Ruficoccus amylovorans: one gene and its partner. The protein of the gene in region 1 binds, or shares a complex with, the protein of each later gene. Links are inferred from orthologs where the notes say so. Each region holds a gene or a part of one and is shown on either strand. Other genes may lie near its edges.

Region 1 (5,520 bases):
ATTCTTCAGCTTCGGCGCTGGGGCGGGGGAGGAGAACTTCGCTCAGGCCGTCGGGGCCGACGAGGACGCCGTACTCGCGCCACTGGCCTTCGATGAAGCCAAAGCGGTGAAAGGGTTGGGCGTCCAACAACTCGTTGGCGAAGACGATGGCGCGCTCAGGCAGATCCATGCTCTGGCCGCTGCCGATTTCGTGGGTGAAGGCGAAACGCCCGGCCTGCCCGGCCAATGTGCCCCGGCCTGCCTCGACCCCCAACTCGACGAGAGAAAAACTCTCCAGCGGTGCGGGGGCGAGCTGGCCGATGGCCTCCAGCAGCAGGTCGGCGAAGACTCCGCCGAGGCTCGCGGCGGTGTAAAAGTCGCTCTGCTCGTTGCGGCCCACGCGCTCGCGTTGGCGGTGGTAGTAGCCGTGTTCGGGGTGGTAAAGTGCCAGCCGGGTGAACCCGGCATAGGAAAGGTGTCCGGCGGGATCGGCGGCTTGGCGGAGGGCTTCAAAAATCGGTGCGGGCATTTTTTATCTGGCTGGCGGGACGCAGGCGGCTAGTGTGCGCGGGACGGACAAGTGATGATCAAGTACGCGCGACAATGGCTGATTTACCTGCTGGTTTTTTTCGGAACCGGGGTGTTGTTGCTGATCTTTATGTCGCTGGTCTGGCTTCAACCGCATCAGCGCGATCTTTTCAGCCTGGATTTCTGGCGCAATATTTTTCACGTCGGGCAGGTCATGCTCCTGACCAACGACAGCTATGTGGAGACGGACAAGGTCGGCTACGACGACCTCAGTACCTCCGCGCTCAAGCAGATGATTCACGGGTTGGACGAGTACTCCGGCTACATGGACCATGACGACTACGTGGACTTTACCGTGCATACCGACCAGCACTACGCCGGGATCGGGGCCGAAGTCGAGCGGATCGACTCGCGGGTGACCATTGCCGGGCTGTTTGAGAAAAGTCCCGCGCTGGCCGCCGGGCTGCGGGTCGGCGACGAGATTGTGCGCGTGGGCGATCTGGATGCTGCGGGCTGGAGTGTGACGGAAATGGTCGAACGCCTGCGCGGCCCGGTGGGCGAGACGGTGGCGCTGAGTGTTTACCGGCCTTCGGAGGGGCGCGAGCTGGATTTCAGTTTTCGGCGGGAGGCGATTGATTTTCCCTCGGTGCGGGAGGTCGGGGTCGGTCCGGACGGTATCGGCTTTATGAGGATCTCGGGCTTTGGCCGCAACACCGGGAGCGAGTTCCGGGTCGCGCTCAGCCAGTTGGAATTTCAGGGGATGCAGGCGCTCATCATCGACCTGCGTGGAAACCCCGGCGGGCTGCTCACGGAAGCCGTCGCTGTGGCGGGCGAATTTCTACCCGACGATACCCTCATCGTGACTACGCGCGGACGGGATGGCACCGTCATCAACGAGGAGCGCACCACGGGCACGGCCCGCCAGGCGCATTACCCGGTGGCGATCCTGATTGACGCTTCCAGCGCCAGCGCTTCGGAGATCGTGGCCGGTGCCCTGCAGGATTTGGGCAAGGCCGTCATCATCGGGGAAACATCCTTCGGCAAAGGCTCGGTCCAGCGGGTATACGAGTTCGCCAACGGCGACGGGTTGCGCCTGACCTCGGCCATGTACTACCTGCCCAGCGGGCGTACGATCCATAAGGAGGGCGTCATCCCCGACATCGCGGTTCCGGTCTCGACCCGCGCCGCCCTCGGACAGCGGCTCCAGTATTCGCACCTGCGCTTGATGGACCCGCAAGCCTTCGAGGCGCGCTTTGGTTTTGCGCCGGTGACGGATCAGGCCATCGAACGCGCCCGCGAAGTACTGCGCGGCCTGCTCGCTTACCGTGCCGCCGCTGACGCCAGCTAGTGTCCCGTTACCGAAGTTTGCTGCATAATTTGGGGGCTCTGCGCCCCCAAGTGCGTGACCGCACTGGACATTGAGGGGCGCTGCCCCTGCGGAGCCAAAAAGGCTCCTGCCCCTGATAGCTGGTCCAGCCGGACCCCGCATTATTCCGCGAAAGAAACTCGTCCGCCGGTCGTGGCGCTTTTTCCTTTCAAGGGGCGGGGTTTTGCCGCTTAAATCCCGGATCTGAATATGTGGCTGGGAGTGGAAAGTTCGTGTGACGAGTCGGCGCTGGCGCTGTTTGATCCGGCGGCGGGGCTGTGTGGTGAATGGGTGCACAGCCAGGTGAGCCTGCACCAGCGCTACGGCGGGGTCGTGCCCGACCTGGCCAGCCGCGAACATTTGGGTAATTTTGGCTGGCTGCTGGGTGAGGCGTCGCGGGCGGAAGGCTTTGAGCAGGTGGAGCGGATCGCTGTCACCTGCGGGCCTGGCCTGGCCGGTTGCCTCGCCATCGGCCTGTCGTTGGCCAAGTCACTCGCCTTGGCCAAATCCCTCCCGCTGGTCGGTGTCAACCACCTGCGCGGGCACGCGTTTTCCCCGTTTATTCCGTTGCACAGCGAAGACCCGACGGGCTTCCGCCAACGCCTGGCGGCCTGCCTGCCGCACCTGGGGCTGCTGGCTTCGGGGGGCAATACGCTGCTTTTTCGCATCAGCGAATCGCTGGAGATAACCATCCTCGCGCAGACGGTGGATGACGCCGCGGGCGAGGCCCTCGACAAGGGTGCGAAGCTCCTCGGGATGGACTACCCGGGCGGCCCGCTGATGGAGAAGGCCGCCACCGGGGGGAACCCGGAGCGTTTTGATTTCCCCGCCGGGATTCCCGAGGCGCGCGACTGGCGGTTCAGCTTCTCGGGGCTGAAGACTTCCCTGCGCTACCGCCTGGAGAAAATGGACGACGCGCAACTGGCGCTCGATTTTAACGACCTGTGCGCCTCCTATCAGCAAGCCGTAGTCCACCAACTGATCCGCAAGACGCGCCACGTGTTGCGGGCGGGCAAATATGCCAGTCTCGGGCTCTCCGGAGGTGTCGCCAACAACACCCTCCTGCGCGAGTCGATGGAGACGCTGGCCGAAAAGGAACGCCTGCCACTGCTGCCCGCGCTCAAGCGCCACACCGGCGACAACGCCGCGATGATCGCCTTTGCCGCCTGGGTCGATCCCGCTGGTTGCCTGCCCGCCGAACGCCTGAGCTTCCACCCCGCGCTCACCTTGACGGGCGAGGAATAAGACGGCTTGCGGCGCCCCGACTCCGCCTCTTGTTACGGTGGATTTGGACTAAAATGCAGGCTCAACGGACGCTCGCCGTCAATGGAGAGGCGCTCACACTGGCGAGGATTTCCCGCGACTGGGCTTCCCAACTGACGCGCGACGGGTCGCTCTGGACGAGCCAGACACGCTCGATGGCGGCGAAGTCGTGTCCCGCCAGCCGCCACTGCGAGAGCGCGGCCTGCATGGGGCCGAGGCCGGGGTTGTAAGCGGCGTTTTCGAAACTGGCCCCGGCAATCAAGACTCCGCCCCCGGCCAGCACGGCCACGGCGCGGTTGCCGGAGTAGGGGGCGTGGCTACGGGCAAGAGCCTGTCGGGCGGCGCTTTCCAAGTTGGAGATTATAGGCGAACCGCTTGCGGGCGTGCCGGGCACAGGGGCCGGGGTGGGCAGTTGGTCGTCGGCTCCTTTGGCATCGGGCAAAAACGCCTCGGCCCCAAAGGCTTGAGGAAGGAGTTTGCCCAAGGTGGACACGCTGGCGATGGTTGGGCTCTCGACCACACGGACACGCAGCGAGCCGGGGTCGAACTCCCGCAGAAACTGGCGGCAATGCCCGCAGGGAGCAGCGCTCACGAGCAACTGGCGCCACTCGCGACAGCCGGCCAGCAGCGCGGCGGCGGCAGCGGCCTGTTCGGCGTGGACGCAGTAGTTTGGCGGCAAGCCGGGGAATTCCAGGTTCGCGCCCGGGAAAAGCCGCCCCTCCTCGGTGACAAGGAGCGCCCCGACCTGATACCCTGAAACCGGGACGCAGGCGAACGCTTTCGCTTGCTCCAACCGTTGAAAATCCTGAAGGTATCTTTCCTGTTCTGGCATGCTTCCTTCGCCTTGTTTATCCGATAACGGATCGTCCGCCCCGCGAAAAGCGATAAATCCGCTTGCCAAGCATTGAAAATAAAGTTAAGTAAGTTACCCAATAAACCAATAAAAGCACTGAGATGAGCGCCACCGCCAAAAAACTTTCCAAGAACGAGGACTTGAAGGATGCCAGCAATTTCCTGCGCGGCACCATCCTCGAAGGGCTTGCCGACCTGTCCACCGGGGCGATTTCCGAAGCTGACACACAGCTGACGAAATTCCACGGCATCTACATGCAGGATGACCGCGACGTGCGTAGCGAGCGCCGTAACAAAAAGCTGGAGCGCGCCTACTCCTTCATGGTTCGCGTGCGCGTGCCCGGTGGCGTCTGCTCGCCCGAGCAATGGCTGGCCATGGACAAGCTCAGCGACGACTACGCCAACCACACGCTCAAGCTCACCACCCGCCAGGCTTTCCAGTTCCACGGCATCATCAAGAGCAACCTCAAGCGCTCCATCCAGGAGATCAACAAGGTCGTGCTCGACACCATCGCCGCATGCGGTGACGTGAACCGCAACGTCATGTGCAACCCGAATCCCGAGCAGTCGGAGATTCACGCCGAGGCACTCAAGATCGCCCAGCAGCTCAGCGACCACCTCACCCCGAAGACCAGCGCCTACCACGAGATTTGGCTCGACGGCGAGAAGGCCGTCTCCAGCGAGCCGGATGAGGAGCCCATTTACGGCAAGACCTACCTGCCGCGTAAGTTCAAGATCGTGCTGGCCATCCCGCCGAGCAACGACGTGGACGTCTTCGCGCATGACCTCGGGCTCATCGCCATTGTCGAGGAGGGCAAGCTGGCCGGGTTTAACTTCACCGTCGGCGGCGGCATGGGCATGACCCATAATAACCACGCCACCTACCCGCGTCTGGGCGATGTGCTCGGCTTCGTCAAGCCCGAGGACGTCATCCCGGTGGCCGAGGCTATCGTGACCACACAGCGCGATTTCGGCGATCGCTCCGACCGCAAGCACGCCCGTCTCAAGTACACCATTGACGACCGCGGGCTGGACTGGTTCCGGGGCGAAGTCGAGGCCCGCAGCGGCATCAAGCTCGGCGAAGCGCGTCCCTACGTCTTCGAGTCCACCGGCGACCGCTATGGCTGGGTCGAGGGCACCAACGGCAACTTTAACCTCACCCTCTTCGTCCAGAACGGCCGCGTTCGCGACGACCGCGAGATCAAGATGAAGACCGCCCTGCGCGAGATCGCCCAGGTCCATAACGGGGACTTCCGCCTGACCGCGAACCAGAACCTCATCATCGGCAAGATCAGCCCGGAAAAGCGCCCCGAGATCGAAAAGATCCTGGCCGAGTACAAGCTCGACCGCTGCTTCGAGCAAGCCGGCATCCGGCTCAACTCGATGGCTTGCGTGGCGCTGCCCACCTGCGGCCTCGCCCTGGCCGAGAGCGAACGCTACCTGCCCGACCTTGTGACCGAACTGGAAGGCGTGATCGAGGCGGCCGGGCTGGAGCATGAGGCCATTGTCATCCGCATGACGGGCTGCCCCAA
Region 2 (5,529 bases), on another replicon or contig:
CCAAGCCCCCCGCCGACAACGCCGGGACGATCCAGTTTATCAAGGAGCGCATCGAGCGCGACGCCGTCGTCAACGTCTTCCCCACCGGCTGCCTGACCGTCGGGCGCGAGGGCAAGAAGCTCGCCCCCACCGGTTCCCTCAAGGAAGCGGGCATTGTCGCCGTGACCGACGGCGGCCACTGCGTGCAGAACAACGAGATCATGCGCCGGGCGCTGGAGTACGCGGCGATGTTCGGGCTCGTCGTCCTCGACCATTGCGAAGACGCCGCCATGACGGACAAATGCGCCATGCACGAGGGCGAGTGGTCCCTGCGGCTGGGCCTGCGCGGCATGTCCCGCTCCGCCGAGGACATCATGGTCACGCGCGACGTTATTCTCTCGGCCCACTCCGGGGCACGCATCCACATCCAGCAGCTTTCTTCCGCCTACAGCGTGGATGTCATTCGCCGGGCCAAGGAGCGCGGCGTTCCCGTGACCGCCGAAGTCACCCCGCAACACCTTGCCCTGACCGACGAGGCCCTAAAAAACTACGACACGCACTGCAAGACTGTCCCGCCCTTGCGCGCCGAATCCGACCGTCAGACGCTGATTGAAGCCCTCTGCGACGGCACCATCGACTGCATCGCCACCGCGCACGCTCCGCACACCGAGATGGAAAAGGACCGCGAGTTTGACTACGCGCCTTTCGGCATGAACGGCCTCGAAACCGCCCTCTCCATCTGCCTGCAAACGCTGGTTGAAACCGGCCGCTGCGATCTTTCCACGCTCATCGCCTGCCTCACGCACAAGCCCGCCGCCGTCATCGGCCTGCCCAAGGGCACCCTCTCGGAAGGGGCCGATGCGGACATCACGGTGTTTGACCCGGGAGCGGAGTGGACCGTCACCCCGGAAGCCCTGCAAAGCCTTTCGCACAACTCGCCCTGGCTGGGTCAGACCCTGCGCGGAAAGGTCACGGCCACCTTCGTCAACGGTCGCAACGTCCTGGGCCGGTAACGGGAATTGGTTATCAATTCATTCCCCGGCAAACGAAAGCCACACGGAGCGAATGCGGCGAACACAGCGGTTGTTTTTACACAGCCCGGCTTTGCCATTTAGCGCGTCCTCCGGTTAGTATTGCCATTGCTTGACGGGATTACCCAGACTTACGCTTTCCAGACATGCTGACGCCCGAGCTCATAGCCAGCACCTACACCCTGCTCCTGCTGCTGGCCGGATGCGTGTGTCTGGTGCAGGATATCCAGCAGCAGCGCCGCTATAAGGACTTCGCGCTAGAGCCGTGGAAGGCCCGTCTGTTCGATTTTGCAGCGTTTTTCGTCGGCATGTTCGCGCTTCAGATGGTCGGCCAGAGTGTAGCTCAACTGATCATCGAAGCTGTCTCCCCCGACGCCGCCCACTGGCCCTATCGCACCGTGGCCCAGTTCATGGGTGCGCAACTCGGCGTGCTGGTCCTCTACGCCTTCGTCCTGCGCACCTATGCCGCCCAGGGGCTTTCGCTCAACCCCGCCAAGCTCTCCCCGCTGGCCGGGTTGAAGGCTGGAGCGTTCTTTTTCCTGGCTGCACTGCCGCTGATGACGTTCACCAGCCTGGGATGGCAATCCCTGCTCGGCTGGCTGCGCAAACAGGGCTGGGGCATCGAGACGCCCCACCAGCCGCTGGTCGAGCAGTTGACCGCGCTCAAAGGCTGGGAAGAATGGGCGCTGGTCGTGCTCATGGCCGGGATCGTTGCCCCCGTGGTCGAGGAACTGGTCTTCCGCGGGGCGCTGTACCGCTTCCTCAAAGGCCGGCTTCACCCGTTGCTGGCATTGACAGGCAGCTCGTTCTTCTTTGCCTTGATGCATCTTAACCTGCTCCAGTTTGTGCCGTTGTTTCTACTGGCCATGCTGCTGGGCCGCGCCTACGAACGCACCGGCTCTATCCTGGTCCCCATTTGCTTCCACGCCTGTTTTAACCTGAACACGCTTCTGCTCATCTCGATCGCTCCCCAAATCGTACAAACCTCTCCGGCATGACTCCTTTCTCTCATAGTCTGGCCCAAAGTGTCGGCAGCCTGAACGAAACCACCCTCATCAGTTGCATCCACAACTGGCTCGGGCGGGCCACTCCCCCGCCGCCGGCGGGCATAGGCGACGATTGCGCCGTGCTTCCCGCCGTGCAGGGCTCTCCACTGCTGACCATCGACCCGGTGGTCTATGGCAAACACTTCGACGACTCCCTCCCGCCCGAGCAGGTCGCCGCCAAGCTGCTCAAGCGCAACCTCTCCGACATTGCCGCCATGGGCGGGCGTCCGCACGCCGCCGTGCTCGGCCTCATGCTCTCCGCCAACCTCTCCATGACCTGGCTGGAGCGCTTTTTCGAGGGCCTGAAAGTCTCCAGTCTGACCTATAAAACGCACATCGTGGGCGGCGATATCTGCTCAGCCGAAGGACGCACCTTCGCGGCCACGCTCACCCTCTACGGCGAGGCTTCCCGCCCGGTGCAGCGCCTCGGCGGGCAGCCCGGCGACCGGGTCGCGGTCACAGGGCATCTCGGCGGTAGCCTGCTGGGTAAGCACGCCGCCTTCATCCCCCGCCTGACCGAGGGCCAATGGCTGGCCGCCCGCCCCGAAGTCAAGGCCATGATGGACCTGACGGACGGCCTGGCCAAGGATCTCCCGGCTATGCTTCCGCCTCAGGCCTGCGCCCGTCTCGACACCGCATCGGTCCCGCTCGACGAAGCCGCCGGTCGCATGGCCGAACGCTCCGGGCAAAGCCCGCTTTACCACGCCTGCTGCGACGGCGAGGACTACGAACTGCTCGTCATCCTCGACGGCCAGGCCGACCTTTCCCCCCTCCTTGAAGCCTGGAGCCGCGATTTTGACCTGCCTCTAACCCTGATCGGCAAGTTCGCCGACGCCAGCCCCGAAACCGACGGCCATCTCACCGACGCCGCCAACGGAAATATCCTCTTCCCCCGCGGTGGTTATCAGCACTTGAGCGGACAATGAGCGGGCAAGCGGCATTTCTCCACCGGCTGCGCATGGGGGTGCTCACCTCCGGCAGCGACGCGACCCGCCAGCTTGGTCAGGAACTGGCCGATTGCCTGCCCGATGACACCGTTCTCGCCCTGCACGGCAACCTCGGCACCGGCAAAACCACCTTTATCAGCGGCCTGGCGACCGGACTAGGCATCACCCGCCCCGTCACCAGCCCGACCTACAACATTTACAACCTCTATCGGGGCCGGCGACAGCTCGTCCACCTCGACGCCTACCGGCTGGAGCAGGCCGACGAAGCCGAAGGCCTCATGCTGGAGGACTTGCTGGAATCCCCCTGGCTGCTCGCCGTCGAGTGGCCGGAACGCTTTTCACCCGAATGGCTGCGCCGGGCCTGGCGGCTACACTTCAGTTTCGAAGGCGAAAACGAGCGCCTGATCCGACTCGAAAGCGATTCCAGGTAGCTTTGAGGATTATGCGAGAGGGTGTTTTTGAAAAAGAACACCCTCTCGCGCTCTTCCCCAAAAACTTTTGAGACGAAACTTCGTTTCTTCGCAAGAACGGGAACCGTCAAATTCGATTACTTTTTTAACCGGAAGGACAGGGAGTGCGGAAGGCCACGCCTCCGGACAGACTTGCCGCACTTTCCGGCCTGCCTGTTCGAGCCCTGGCTTTATCAAGACCGTTTGAAAGCGATGTTACTCCTTCGGCTTTTCCGATGCTTCCGGTTCCACCACCTCAGGGGCAGCCTCGGCGGTAGCTTCCGCCACAGCAGGAACTTCCTCAGCCGCAGGCCCGGCATCCGAGGCGGCTTCCGGCTCAGATGAGGCAGCCTGCGCAGCTTCCTCCGTCTTTGAAGCGTCAGGATTCTCGGACGTCGAGGACCCCTCTTTGGGCGAACCGCTATCTTCTGCTGCGGCAGTGACGGCCTCGGCAGCCTCCGAGGCAGACGGCTTGGGAGCCACGGCCACCGGCGGATTGGCGAAAAGCTTTCCATCACCAAACTCGGTCACATACCCCTCGCTCACCAGCCAGCGCAAATCCGCAAAAAGCTGGTGCACCTGCTTTTCCTCGGCGCTGAGACTTTGCTTCCGCACGACAGGGGCGGGTTCTGACGCTTTGTCTGCGGTGTCGCCAGATTCCTGCTCAGCCTCACCGGATTCCTCCTGCTCAGCCTCACCGGATTCCTCCTGCTCGGCCAGTCGGTTTTTCTCGTGGGCCTCGACGATCCGGGCAGCTTCCTCCTCCGATACCTTGTCGATGGCTGGAGCCTTTTCCGGCGGCAGCGGCTGCTCGCCGCCCTTTTCCAACGTAATCCCCAGAAAAGTTTCCGGCAGGGTGGAAACGTTGATGTTCTGGTGGTTCTCAATGAAATCGATCAGTTCCTGCAAGGACTCGGAGAAGCGCGTGTTACTGTCGCGGAAGGAGCGCTTGACCGCGCAGACGTAGGAAACGCCCTTGGAACCGCGCTTGTAGATGGTGAAGTTCATCCGGCGCAGGCGACCGCGCAGGTTGTTCGCCGTGTCGAGCGGGAAACGCAGTTGGCGATCGAGCACCGCCTTGATCGAACGCGCAATCGGTCCGTCCGGAAGCAGATCCACGCTCTTGCCCGAGAGGCGCACCTGCTCGGACTCGCGGATAACCTCGCTGCGCCGCTTGGCCAACAGGAAGTGCTTGGCCGCTTCGGCTCCGTCCAGGTACTCGGGCTCGCCCTCGCGGGGAGAGACCACCTTGTAGCGGACCACGTGCGACATCTTCTTCAGCCACGCGTCGATCACTTCCTGGTCCTTCACCGCCTCGATTTTCTGCTGGAAGCGCTCGAAGGCCATGTTAGGCACGCGACGGGCGTGGTGCTCGGCCACGAGCGCCTGGTAGCGGTGGTAGTTGGGTGGTCCGAGCAGTTCGCCGGTCACGCCGCAACGGTTGACCATGAGGAAGGAGCCCTTGGGAGGGTCGATCTCCACCTCCTCGGTGGTAAAGAAACGGTCAAGGTGATGCTTGATGACGTGGGCCAGGGCCGCCTCTTCGCTCTCAAAGGGCAAGCCGTCGGGGACCGACACCACAAAACGCTCCAGTCCCGGCACTCCGTCCAGCGGCTTCATCACGATAACGAAGCGGTCGGGCTTGCTCAGGATCAGGCGCGCCAGTTCGAAAAGCTCATAGGTGCGGCAGGAGGTCTTGATCGCGTGGCACAGGGCCTTGAACGGAATATCCTCCGGATAAAAGAGTACCTCGACCACGGGCTGGTACTCCTCCTGCGGAGCTTCCTCGCGCCGGTCACGTCGGCGGGGGCCACCACGTGACTCTCTGCCCTCCTGGGCATCCTTCTCGCGTGGCGGGCGCGAAGGGCGGCGATCCCGGCGGGCGGGCGGGCCACTGCGCGGGCCGGAGCCACGGTCGCCGCGCTTGCCACGCTCACGCGAATCGCGCGTATGCGTGGTAATGGGCTTACCGCTCGTCCAGTCAGGACCAAAACTAAGGTCCTGCAGTGCGCTTAAATCGACAGCGGGAGGGTCGCCCGCATCCTTACCGGATTGTGATGTGCCAGCCATGTTACCG

What was found.
Region 2: the proteins of tsaD (region 1) and tsaE are in contact, whole or in part, in a crystal structure (PDB 6N9A), measured with the Thermotoga maritima proteins. The link is inferred for Ruficoccus amylovorans from one-to-one orthologs. Residues at the interface, in WP_004082750.1 of Thermotoga maritima: Cys10, Asp11, Arg49, His50, Leu82, Gly84, Gly135, Gly136, Glu154, Thr155, Leu156, Asp157, Asp158, Ser159, Glu162, Asp165, Lys166, Arg169, Leu170, Tyr175, Lys213, Thr214, Leu217, Tyr218, Gln221, Arg222, Asn324; in WP_004082108.1 of Thermotoga maritima: Leu37, Gly38, Lys46, Lys57, Val59, Lys60, Ser61, Thr63, Phe64, Thr65, Leu66, Met67, Val69, Pro71, Tyr82, Arg83, Leu84, Asp86, Asp88, Phe89, Asp93, Ile128, Asp130, Glu131, Arg134.

What each region holds. Positions count from the first base shown.
Region 1 is NZ_JACHVB010000025.1:65,534-71,053, reverse strand. The notes cover bases 1,116-4,106. They hold tsaD (tRNA (adenosine(37)-N6)-threonylcarbamoyltransferase complex transferase subunit TsaD), read left to right. Parts: upstream 1,116-2,095; coding sequence 2,096-3,118; downstream 3,119-4,106. Other genes in these bases: H5P28_RS09815 (NADPH-dependent assimilatory sulfite reductase hemoprotein subunit), read left to right, coding at 4,091-4,106; cdd (cytidine deaminase), read right to left, coding at 3,180-3,968; H5P28_RS09830 (S41 family peptidase), read left to right, coding at 1,116-1,855. In the rest of the region: H5P28_RS09835 (SAM-dependent methyltransferase), read right to left, coding at 1-508; more of H5P28_RS09830, read left to right, coding at 563-1,115; more of H5P28_RS09815, read left to right, coding at 4,107-5,520.
Region 2 is NZ_JACHVB010000034.1:149,132-154,660, reverse strand. What follows is about bases 1,707-4,706. They hold tsaE (tRNA (adenosine(37)-N6)-threonylcarbamoyltransferase complex ATPase subunit type 1 TsaE), read left to right. Parts: upstream 1,707-2,978; coding sequence 2,979-3,434; downstream 3,435-4,706. Other genes in these bases: H5P28_RS11180 (hypothetical protein), read right to left, coding at 3,669-4,706; H5P28_RS11190 (thiamine-phosphate kinase), read left to right, coding at 2,005-2,982; H5P28_RS11195 (CPBP family intramembrane glutamic endopeptidase), read left to right, coding at 1,707-2,008. Also shown: H5P28_RS11200 (dihydroorotase), read left to right, coding at 1-992; more of H5P28_RS11195, read left to right, coding at 1,157-1,706; more of H5P28_RS11180, read right to left, coding at 4,707-5,522. UniProt on the Escherichia coli protein: Required for the formation of a threonylcarbamoyl group on adenosine at position 37 (t(6)A37) in tRNAs that read codons beginning with adenine.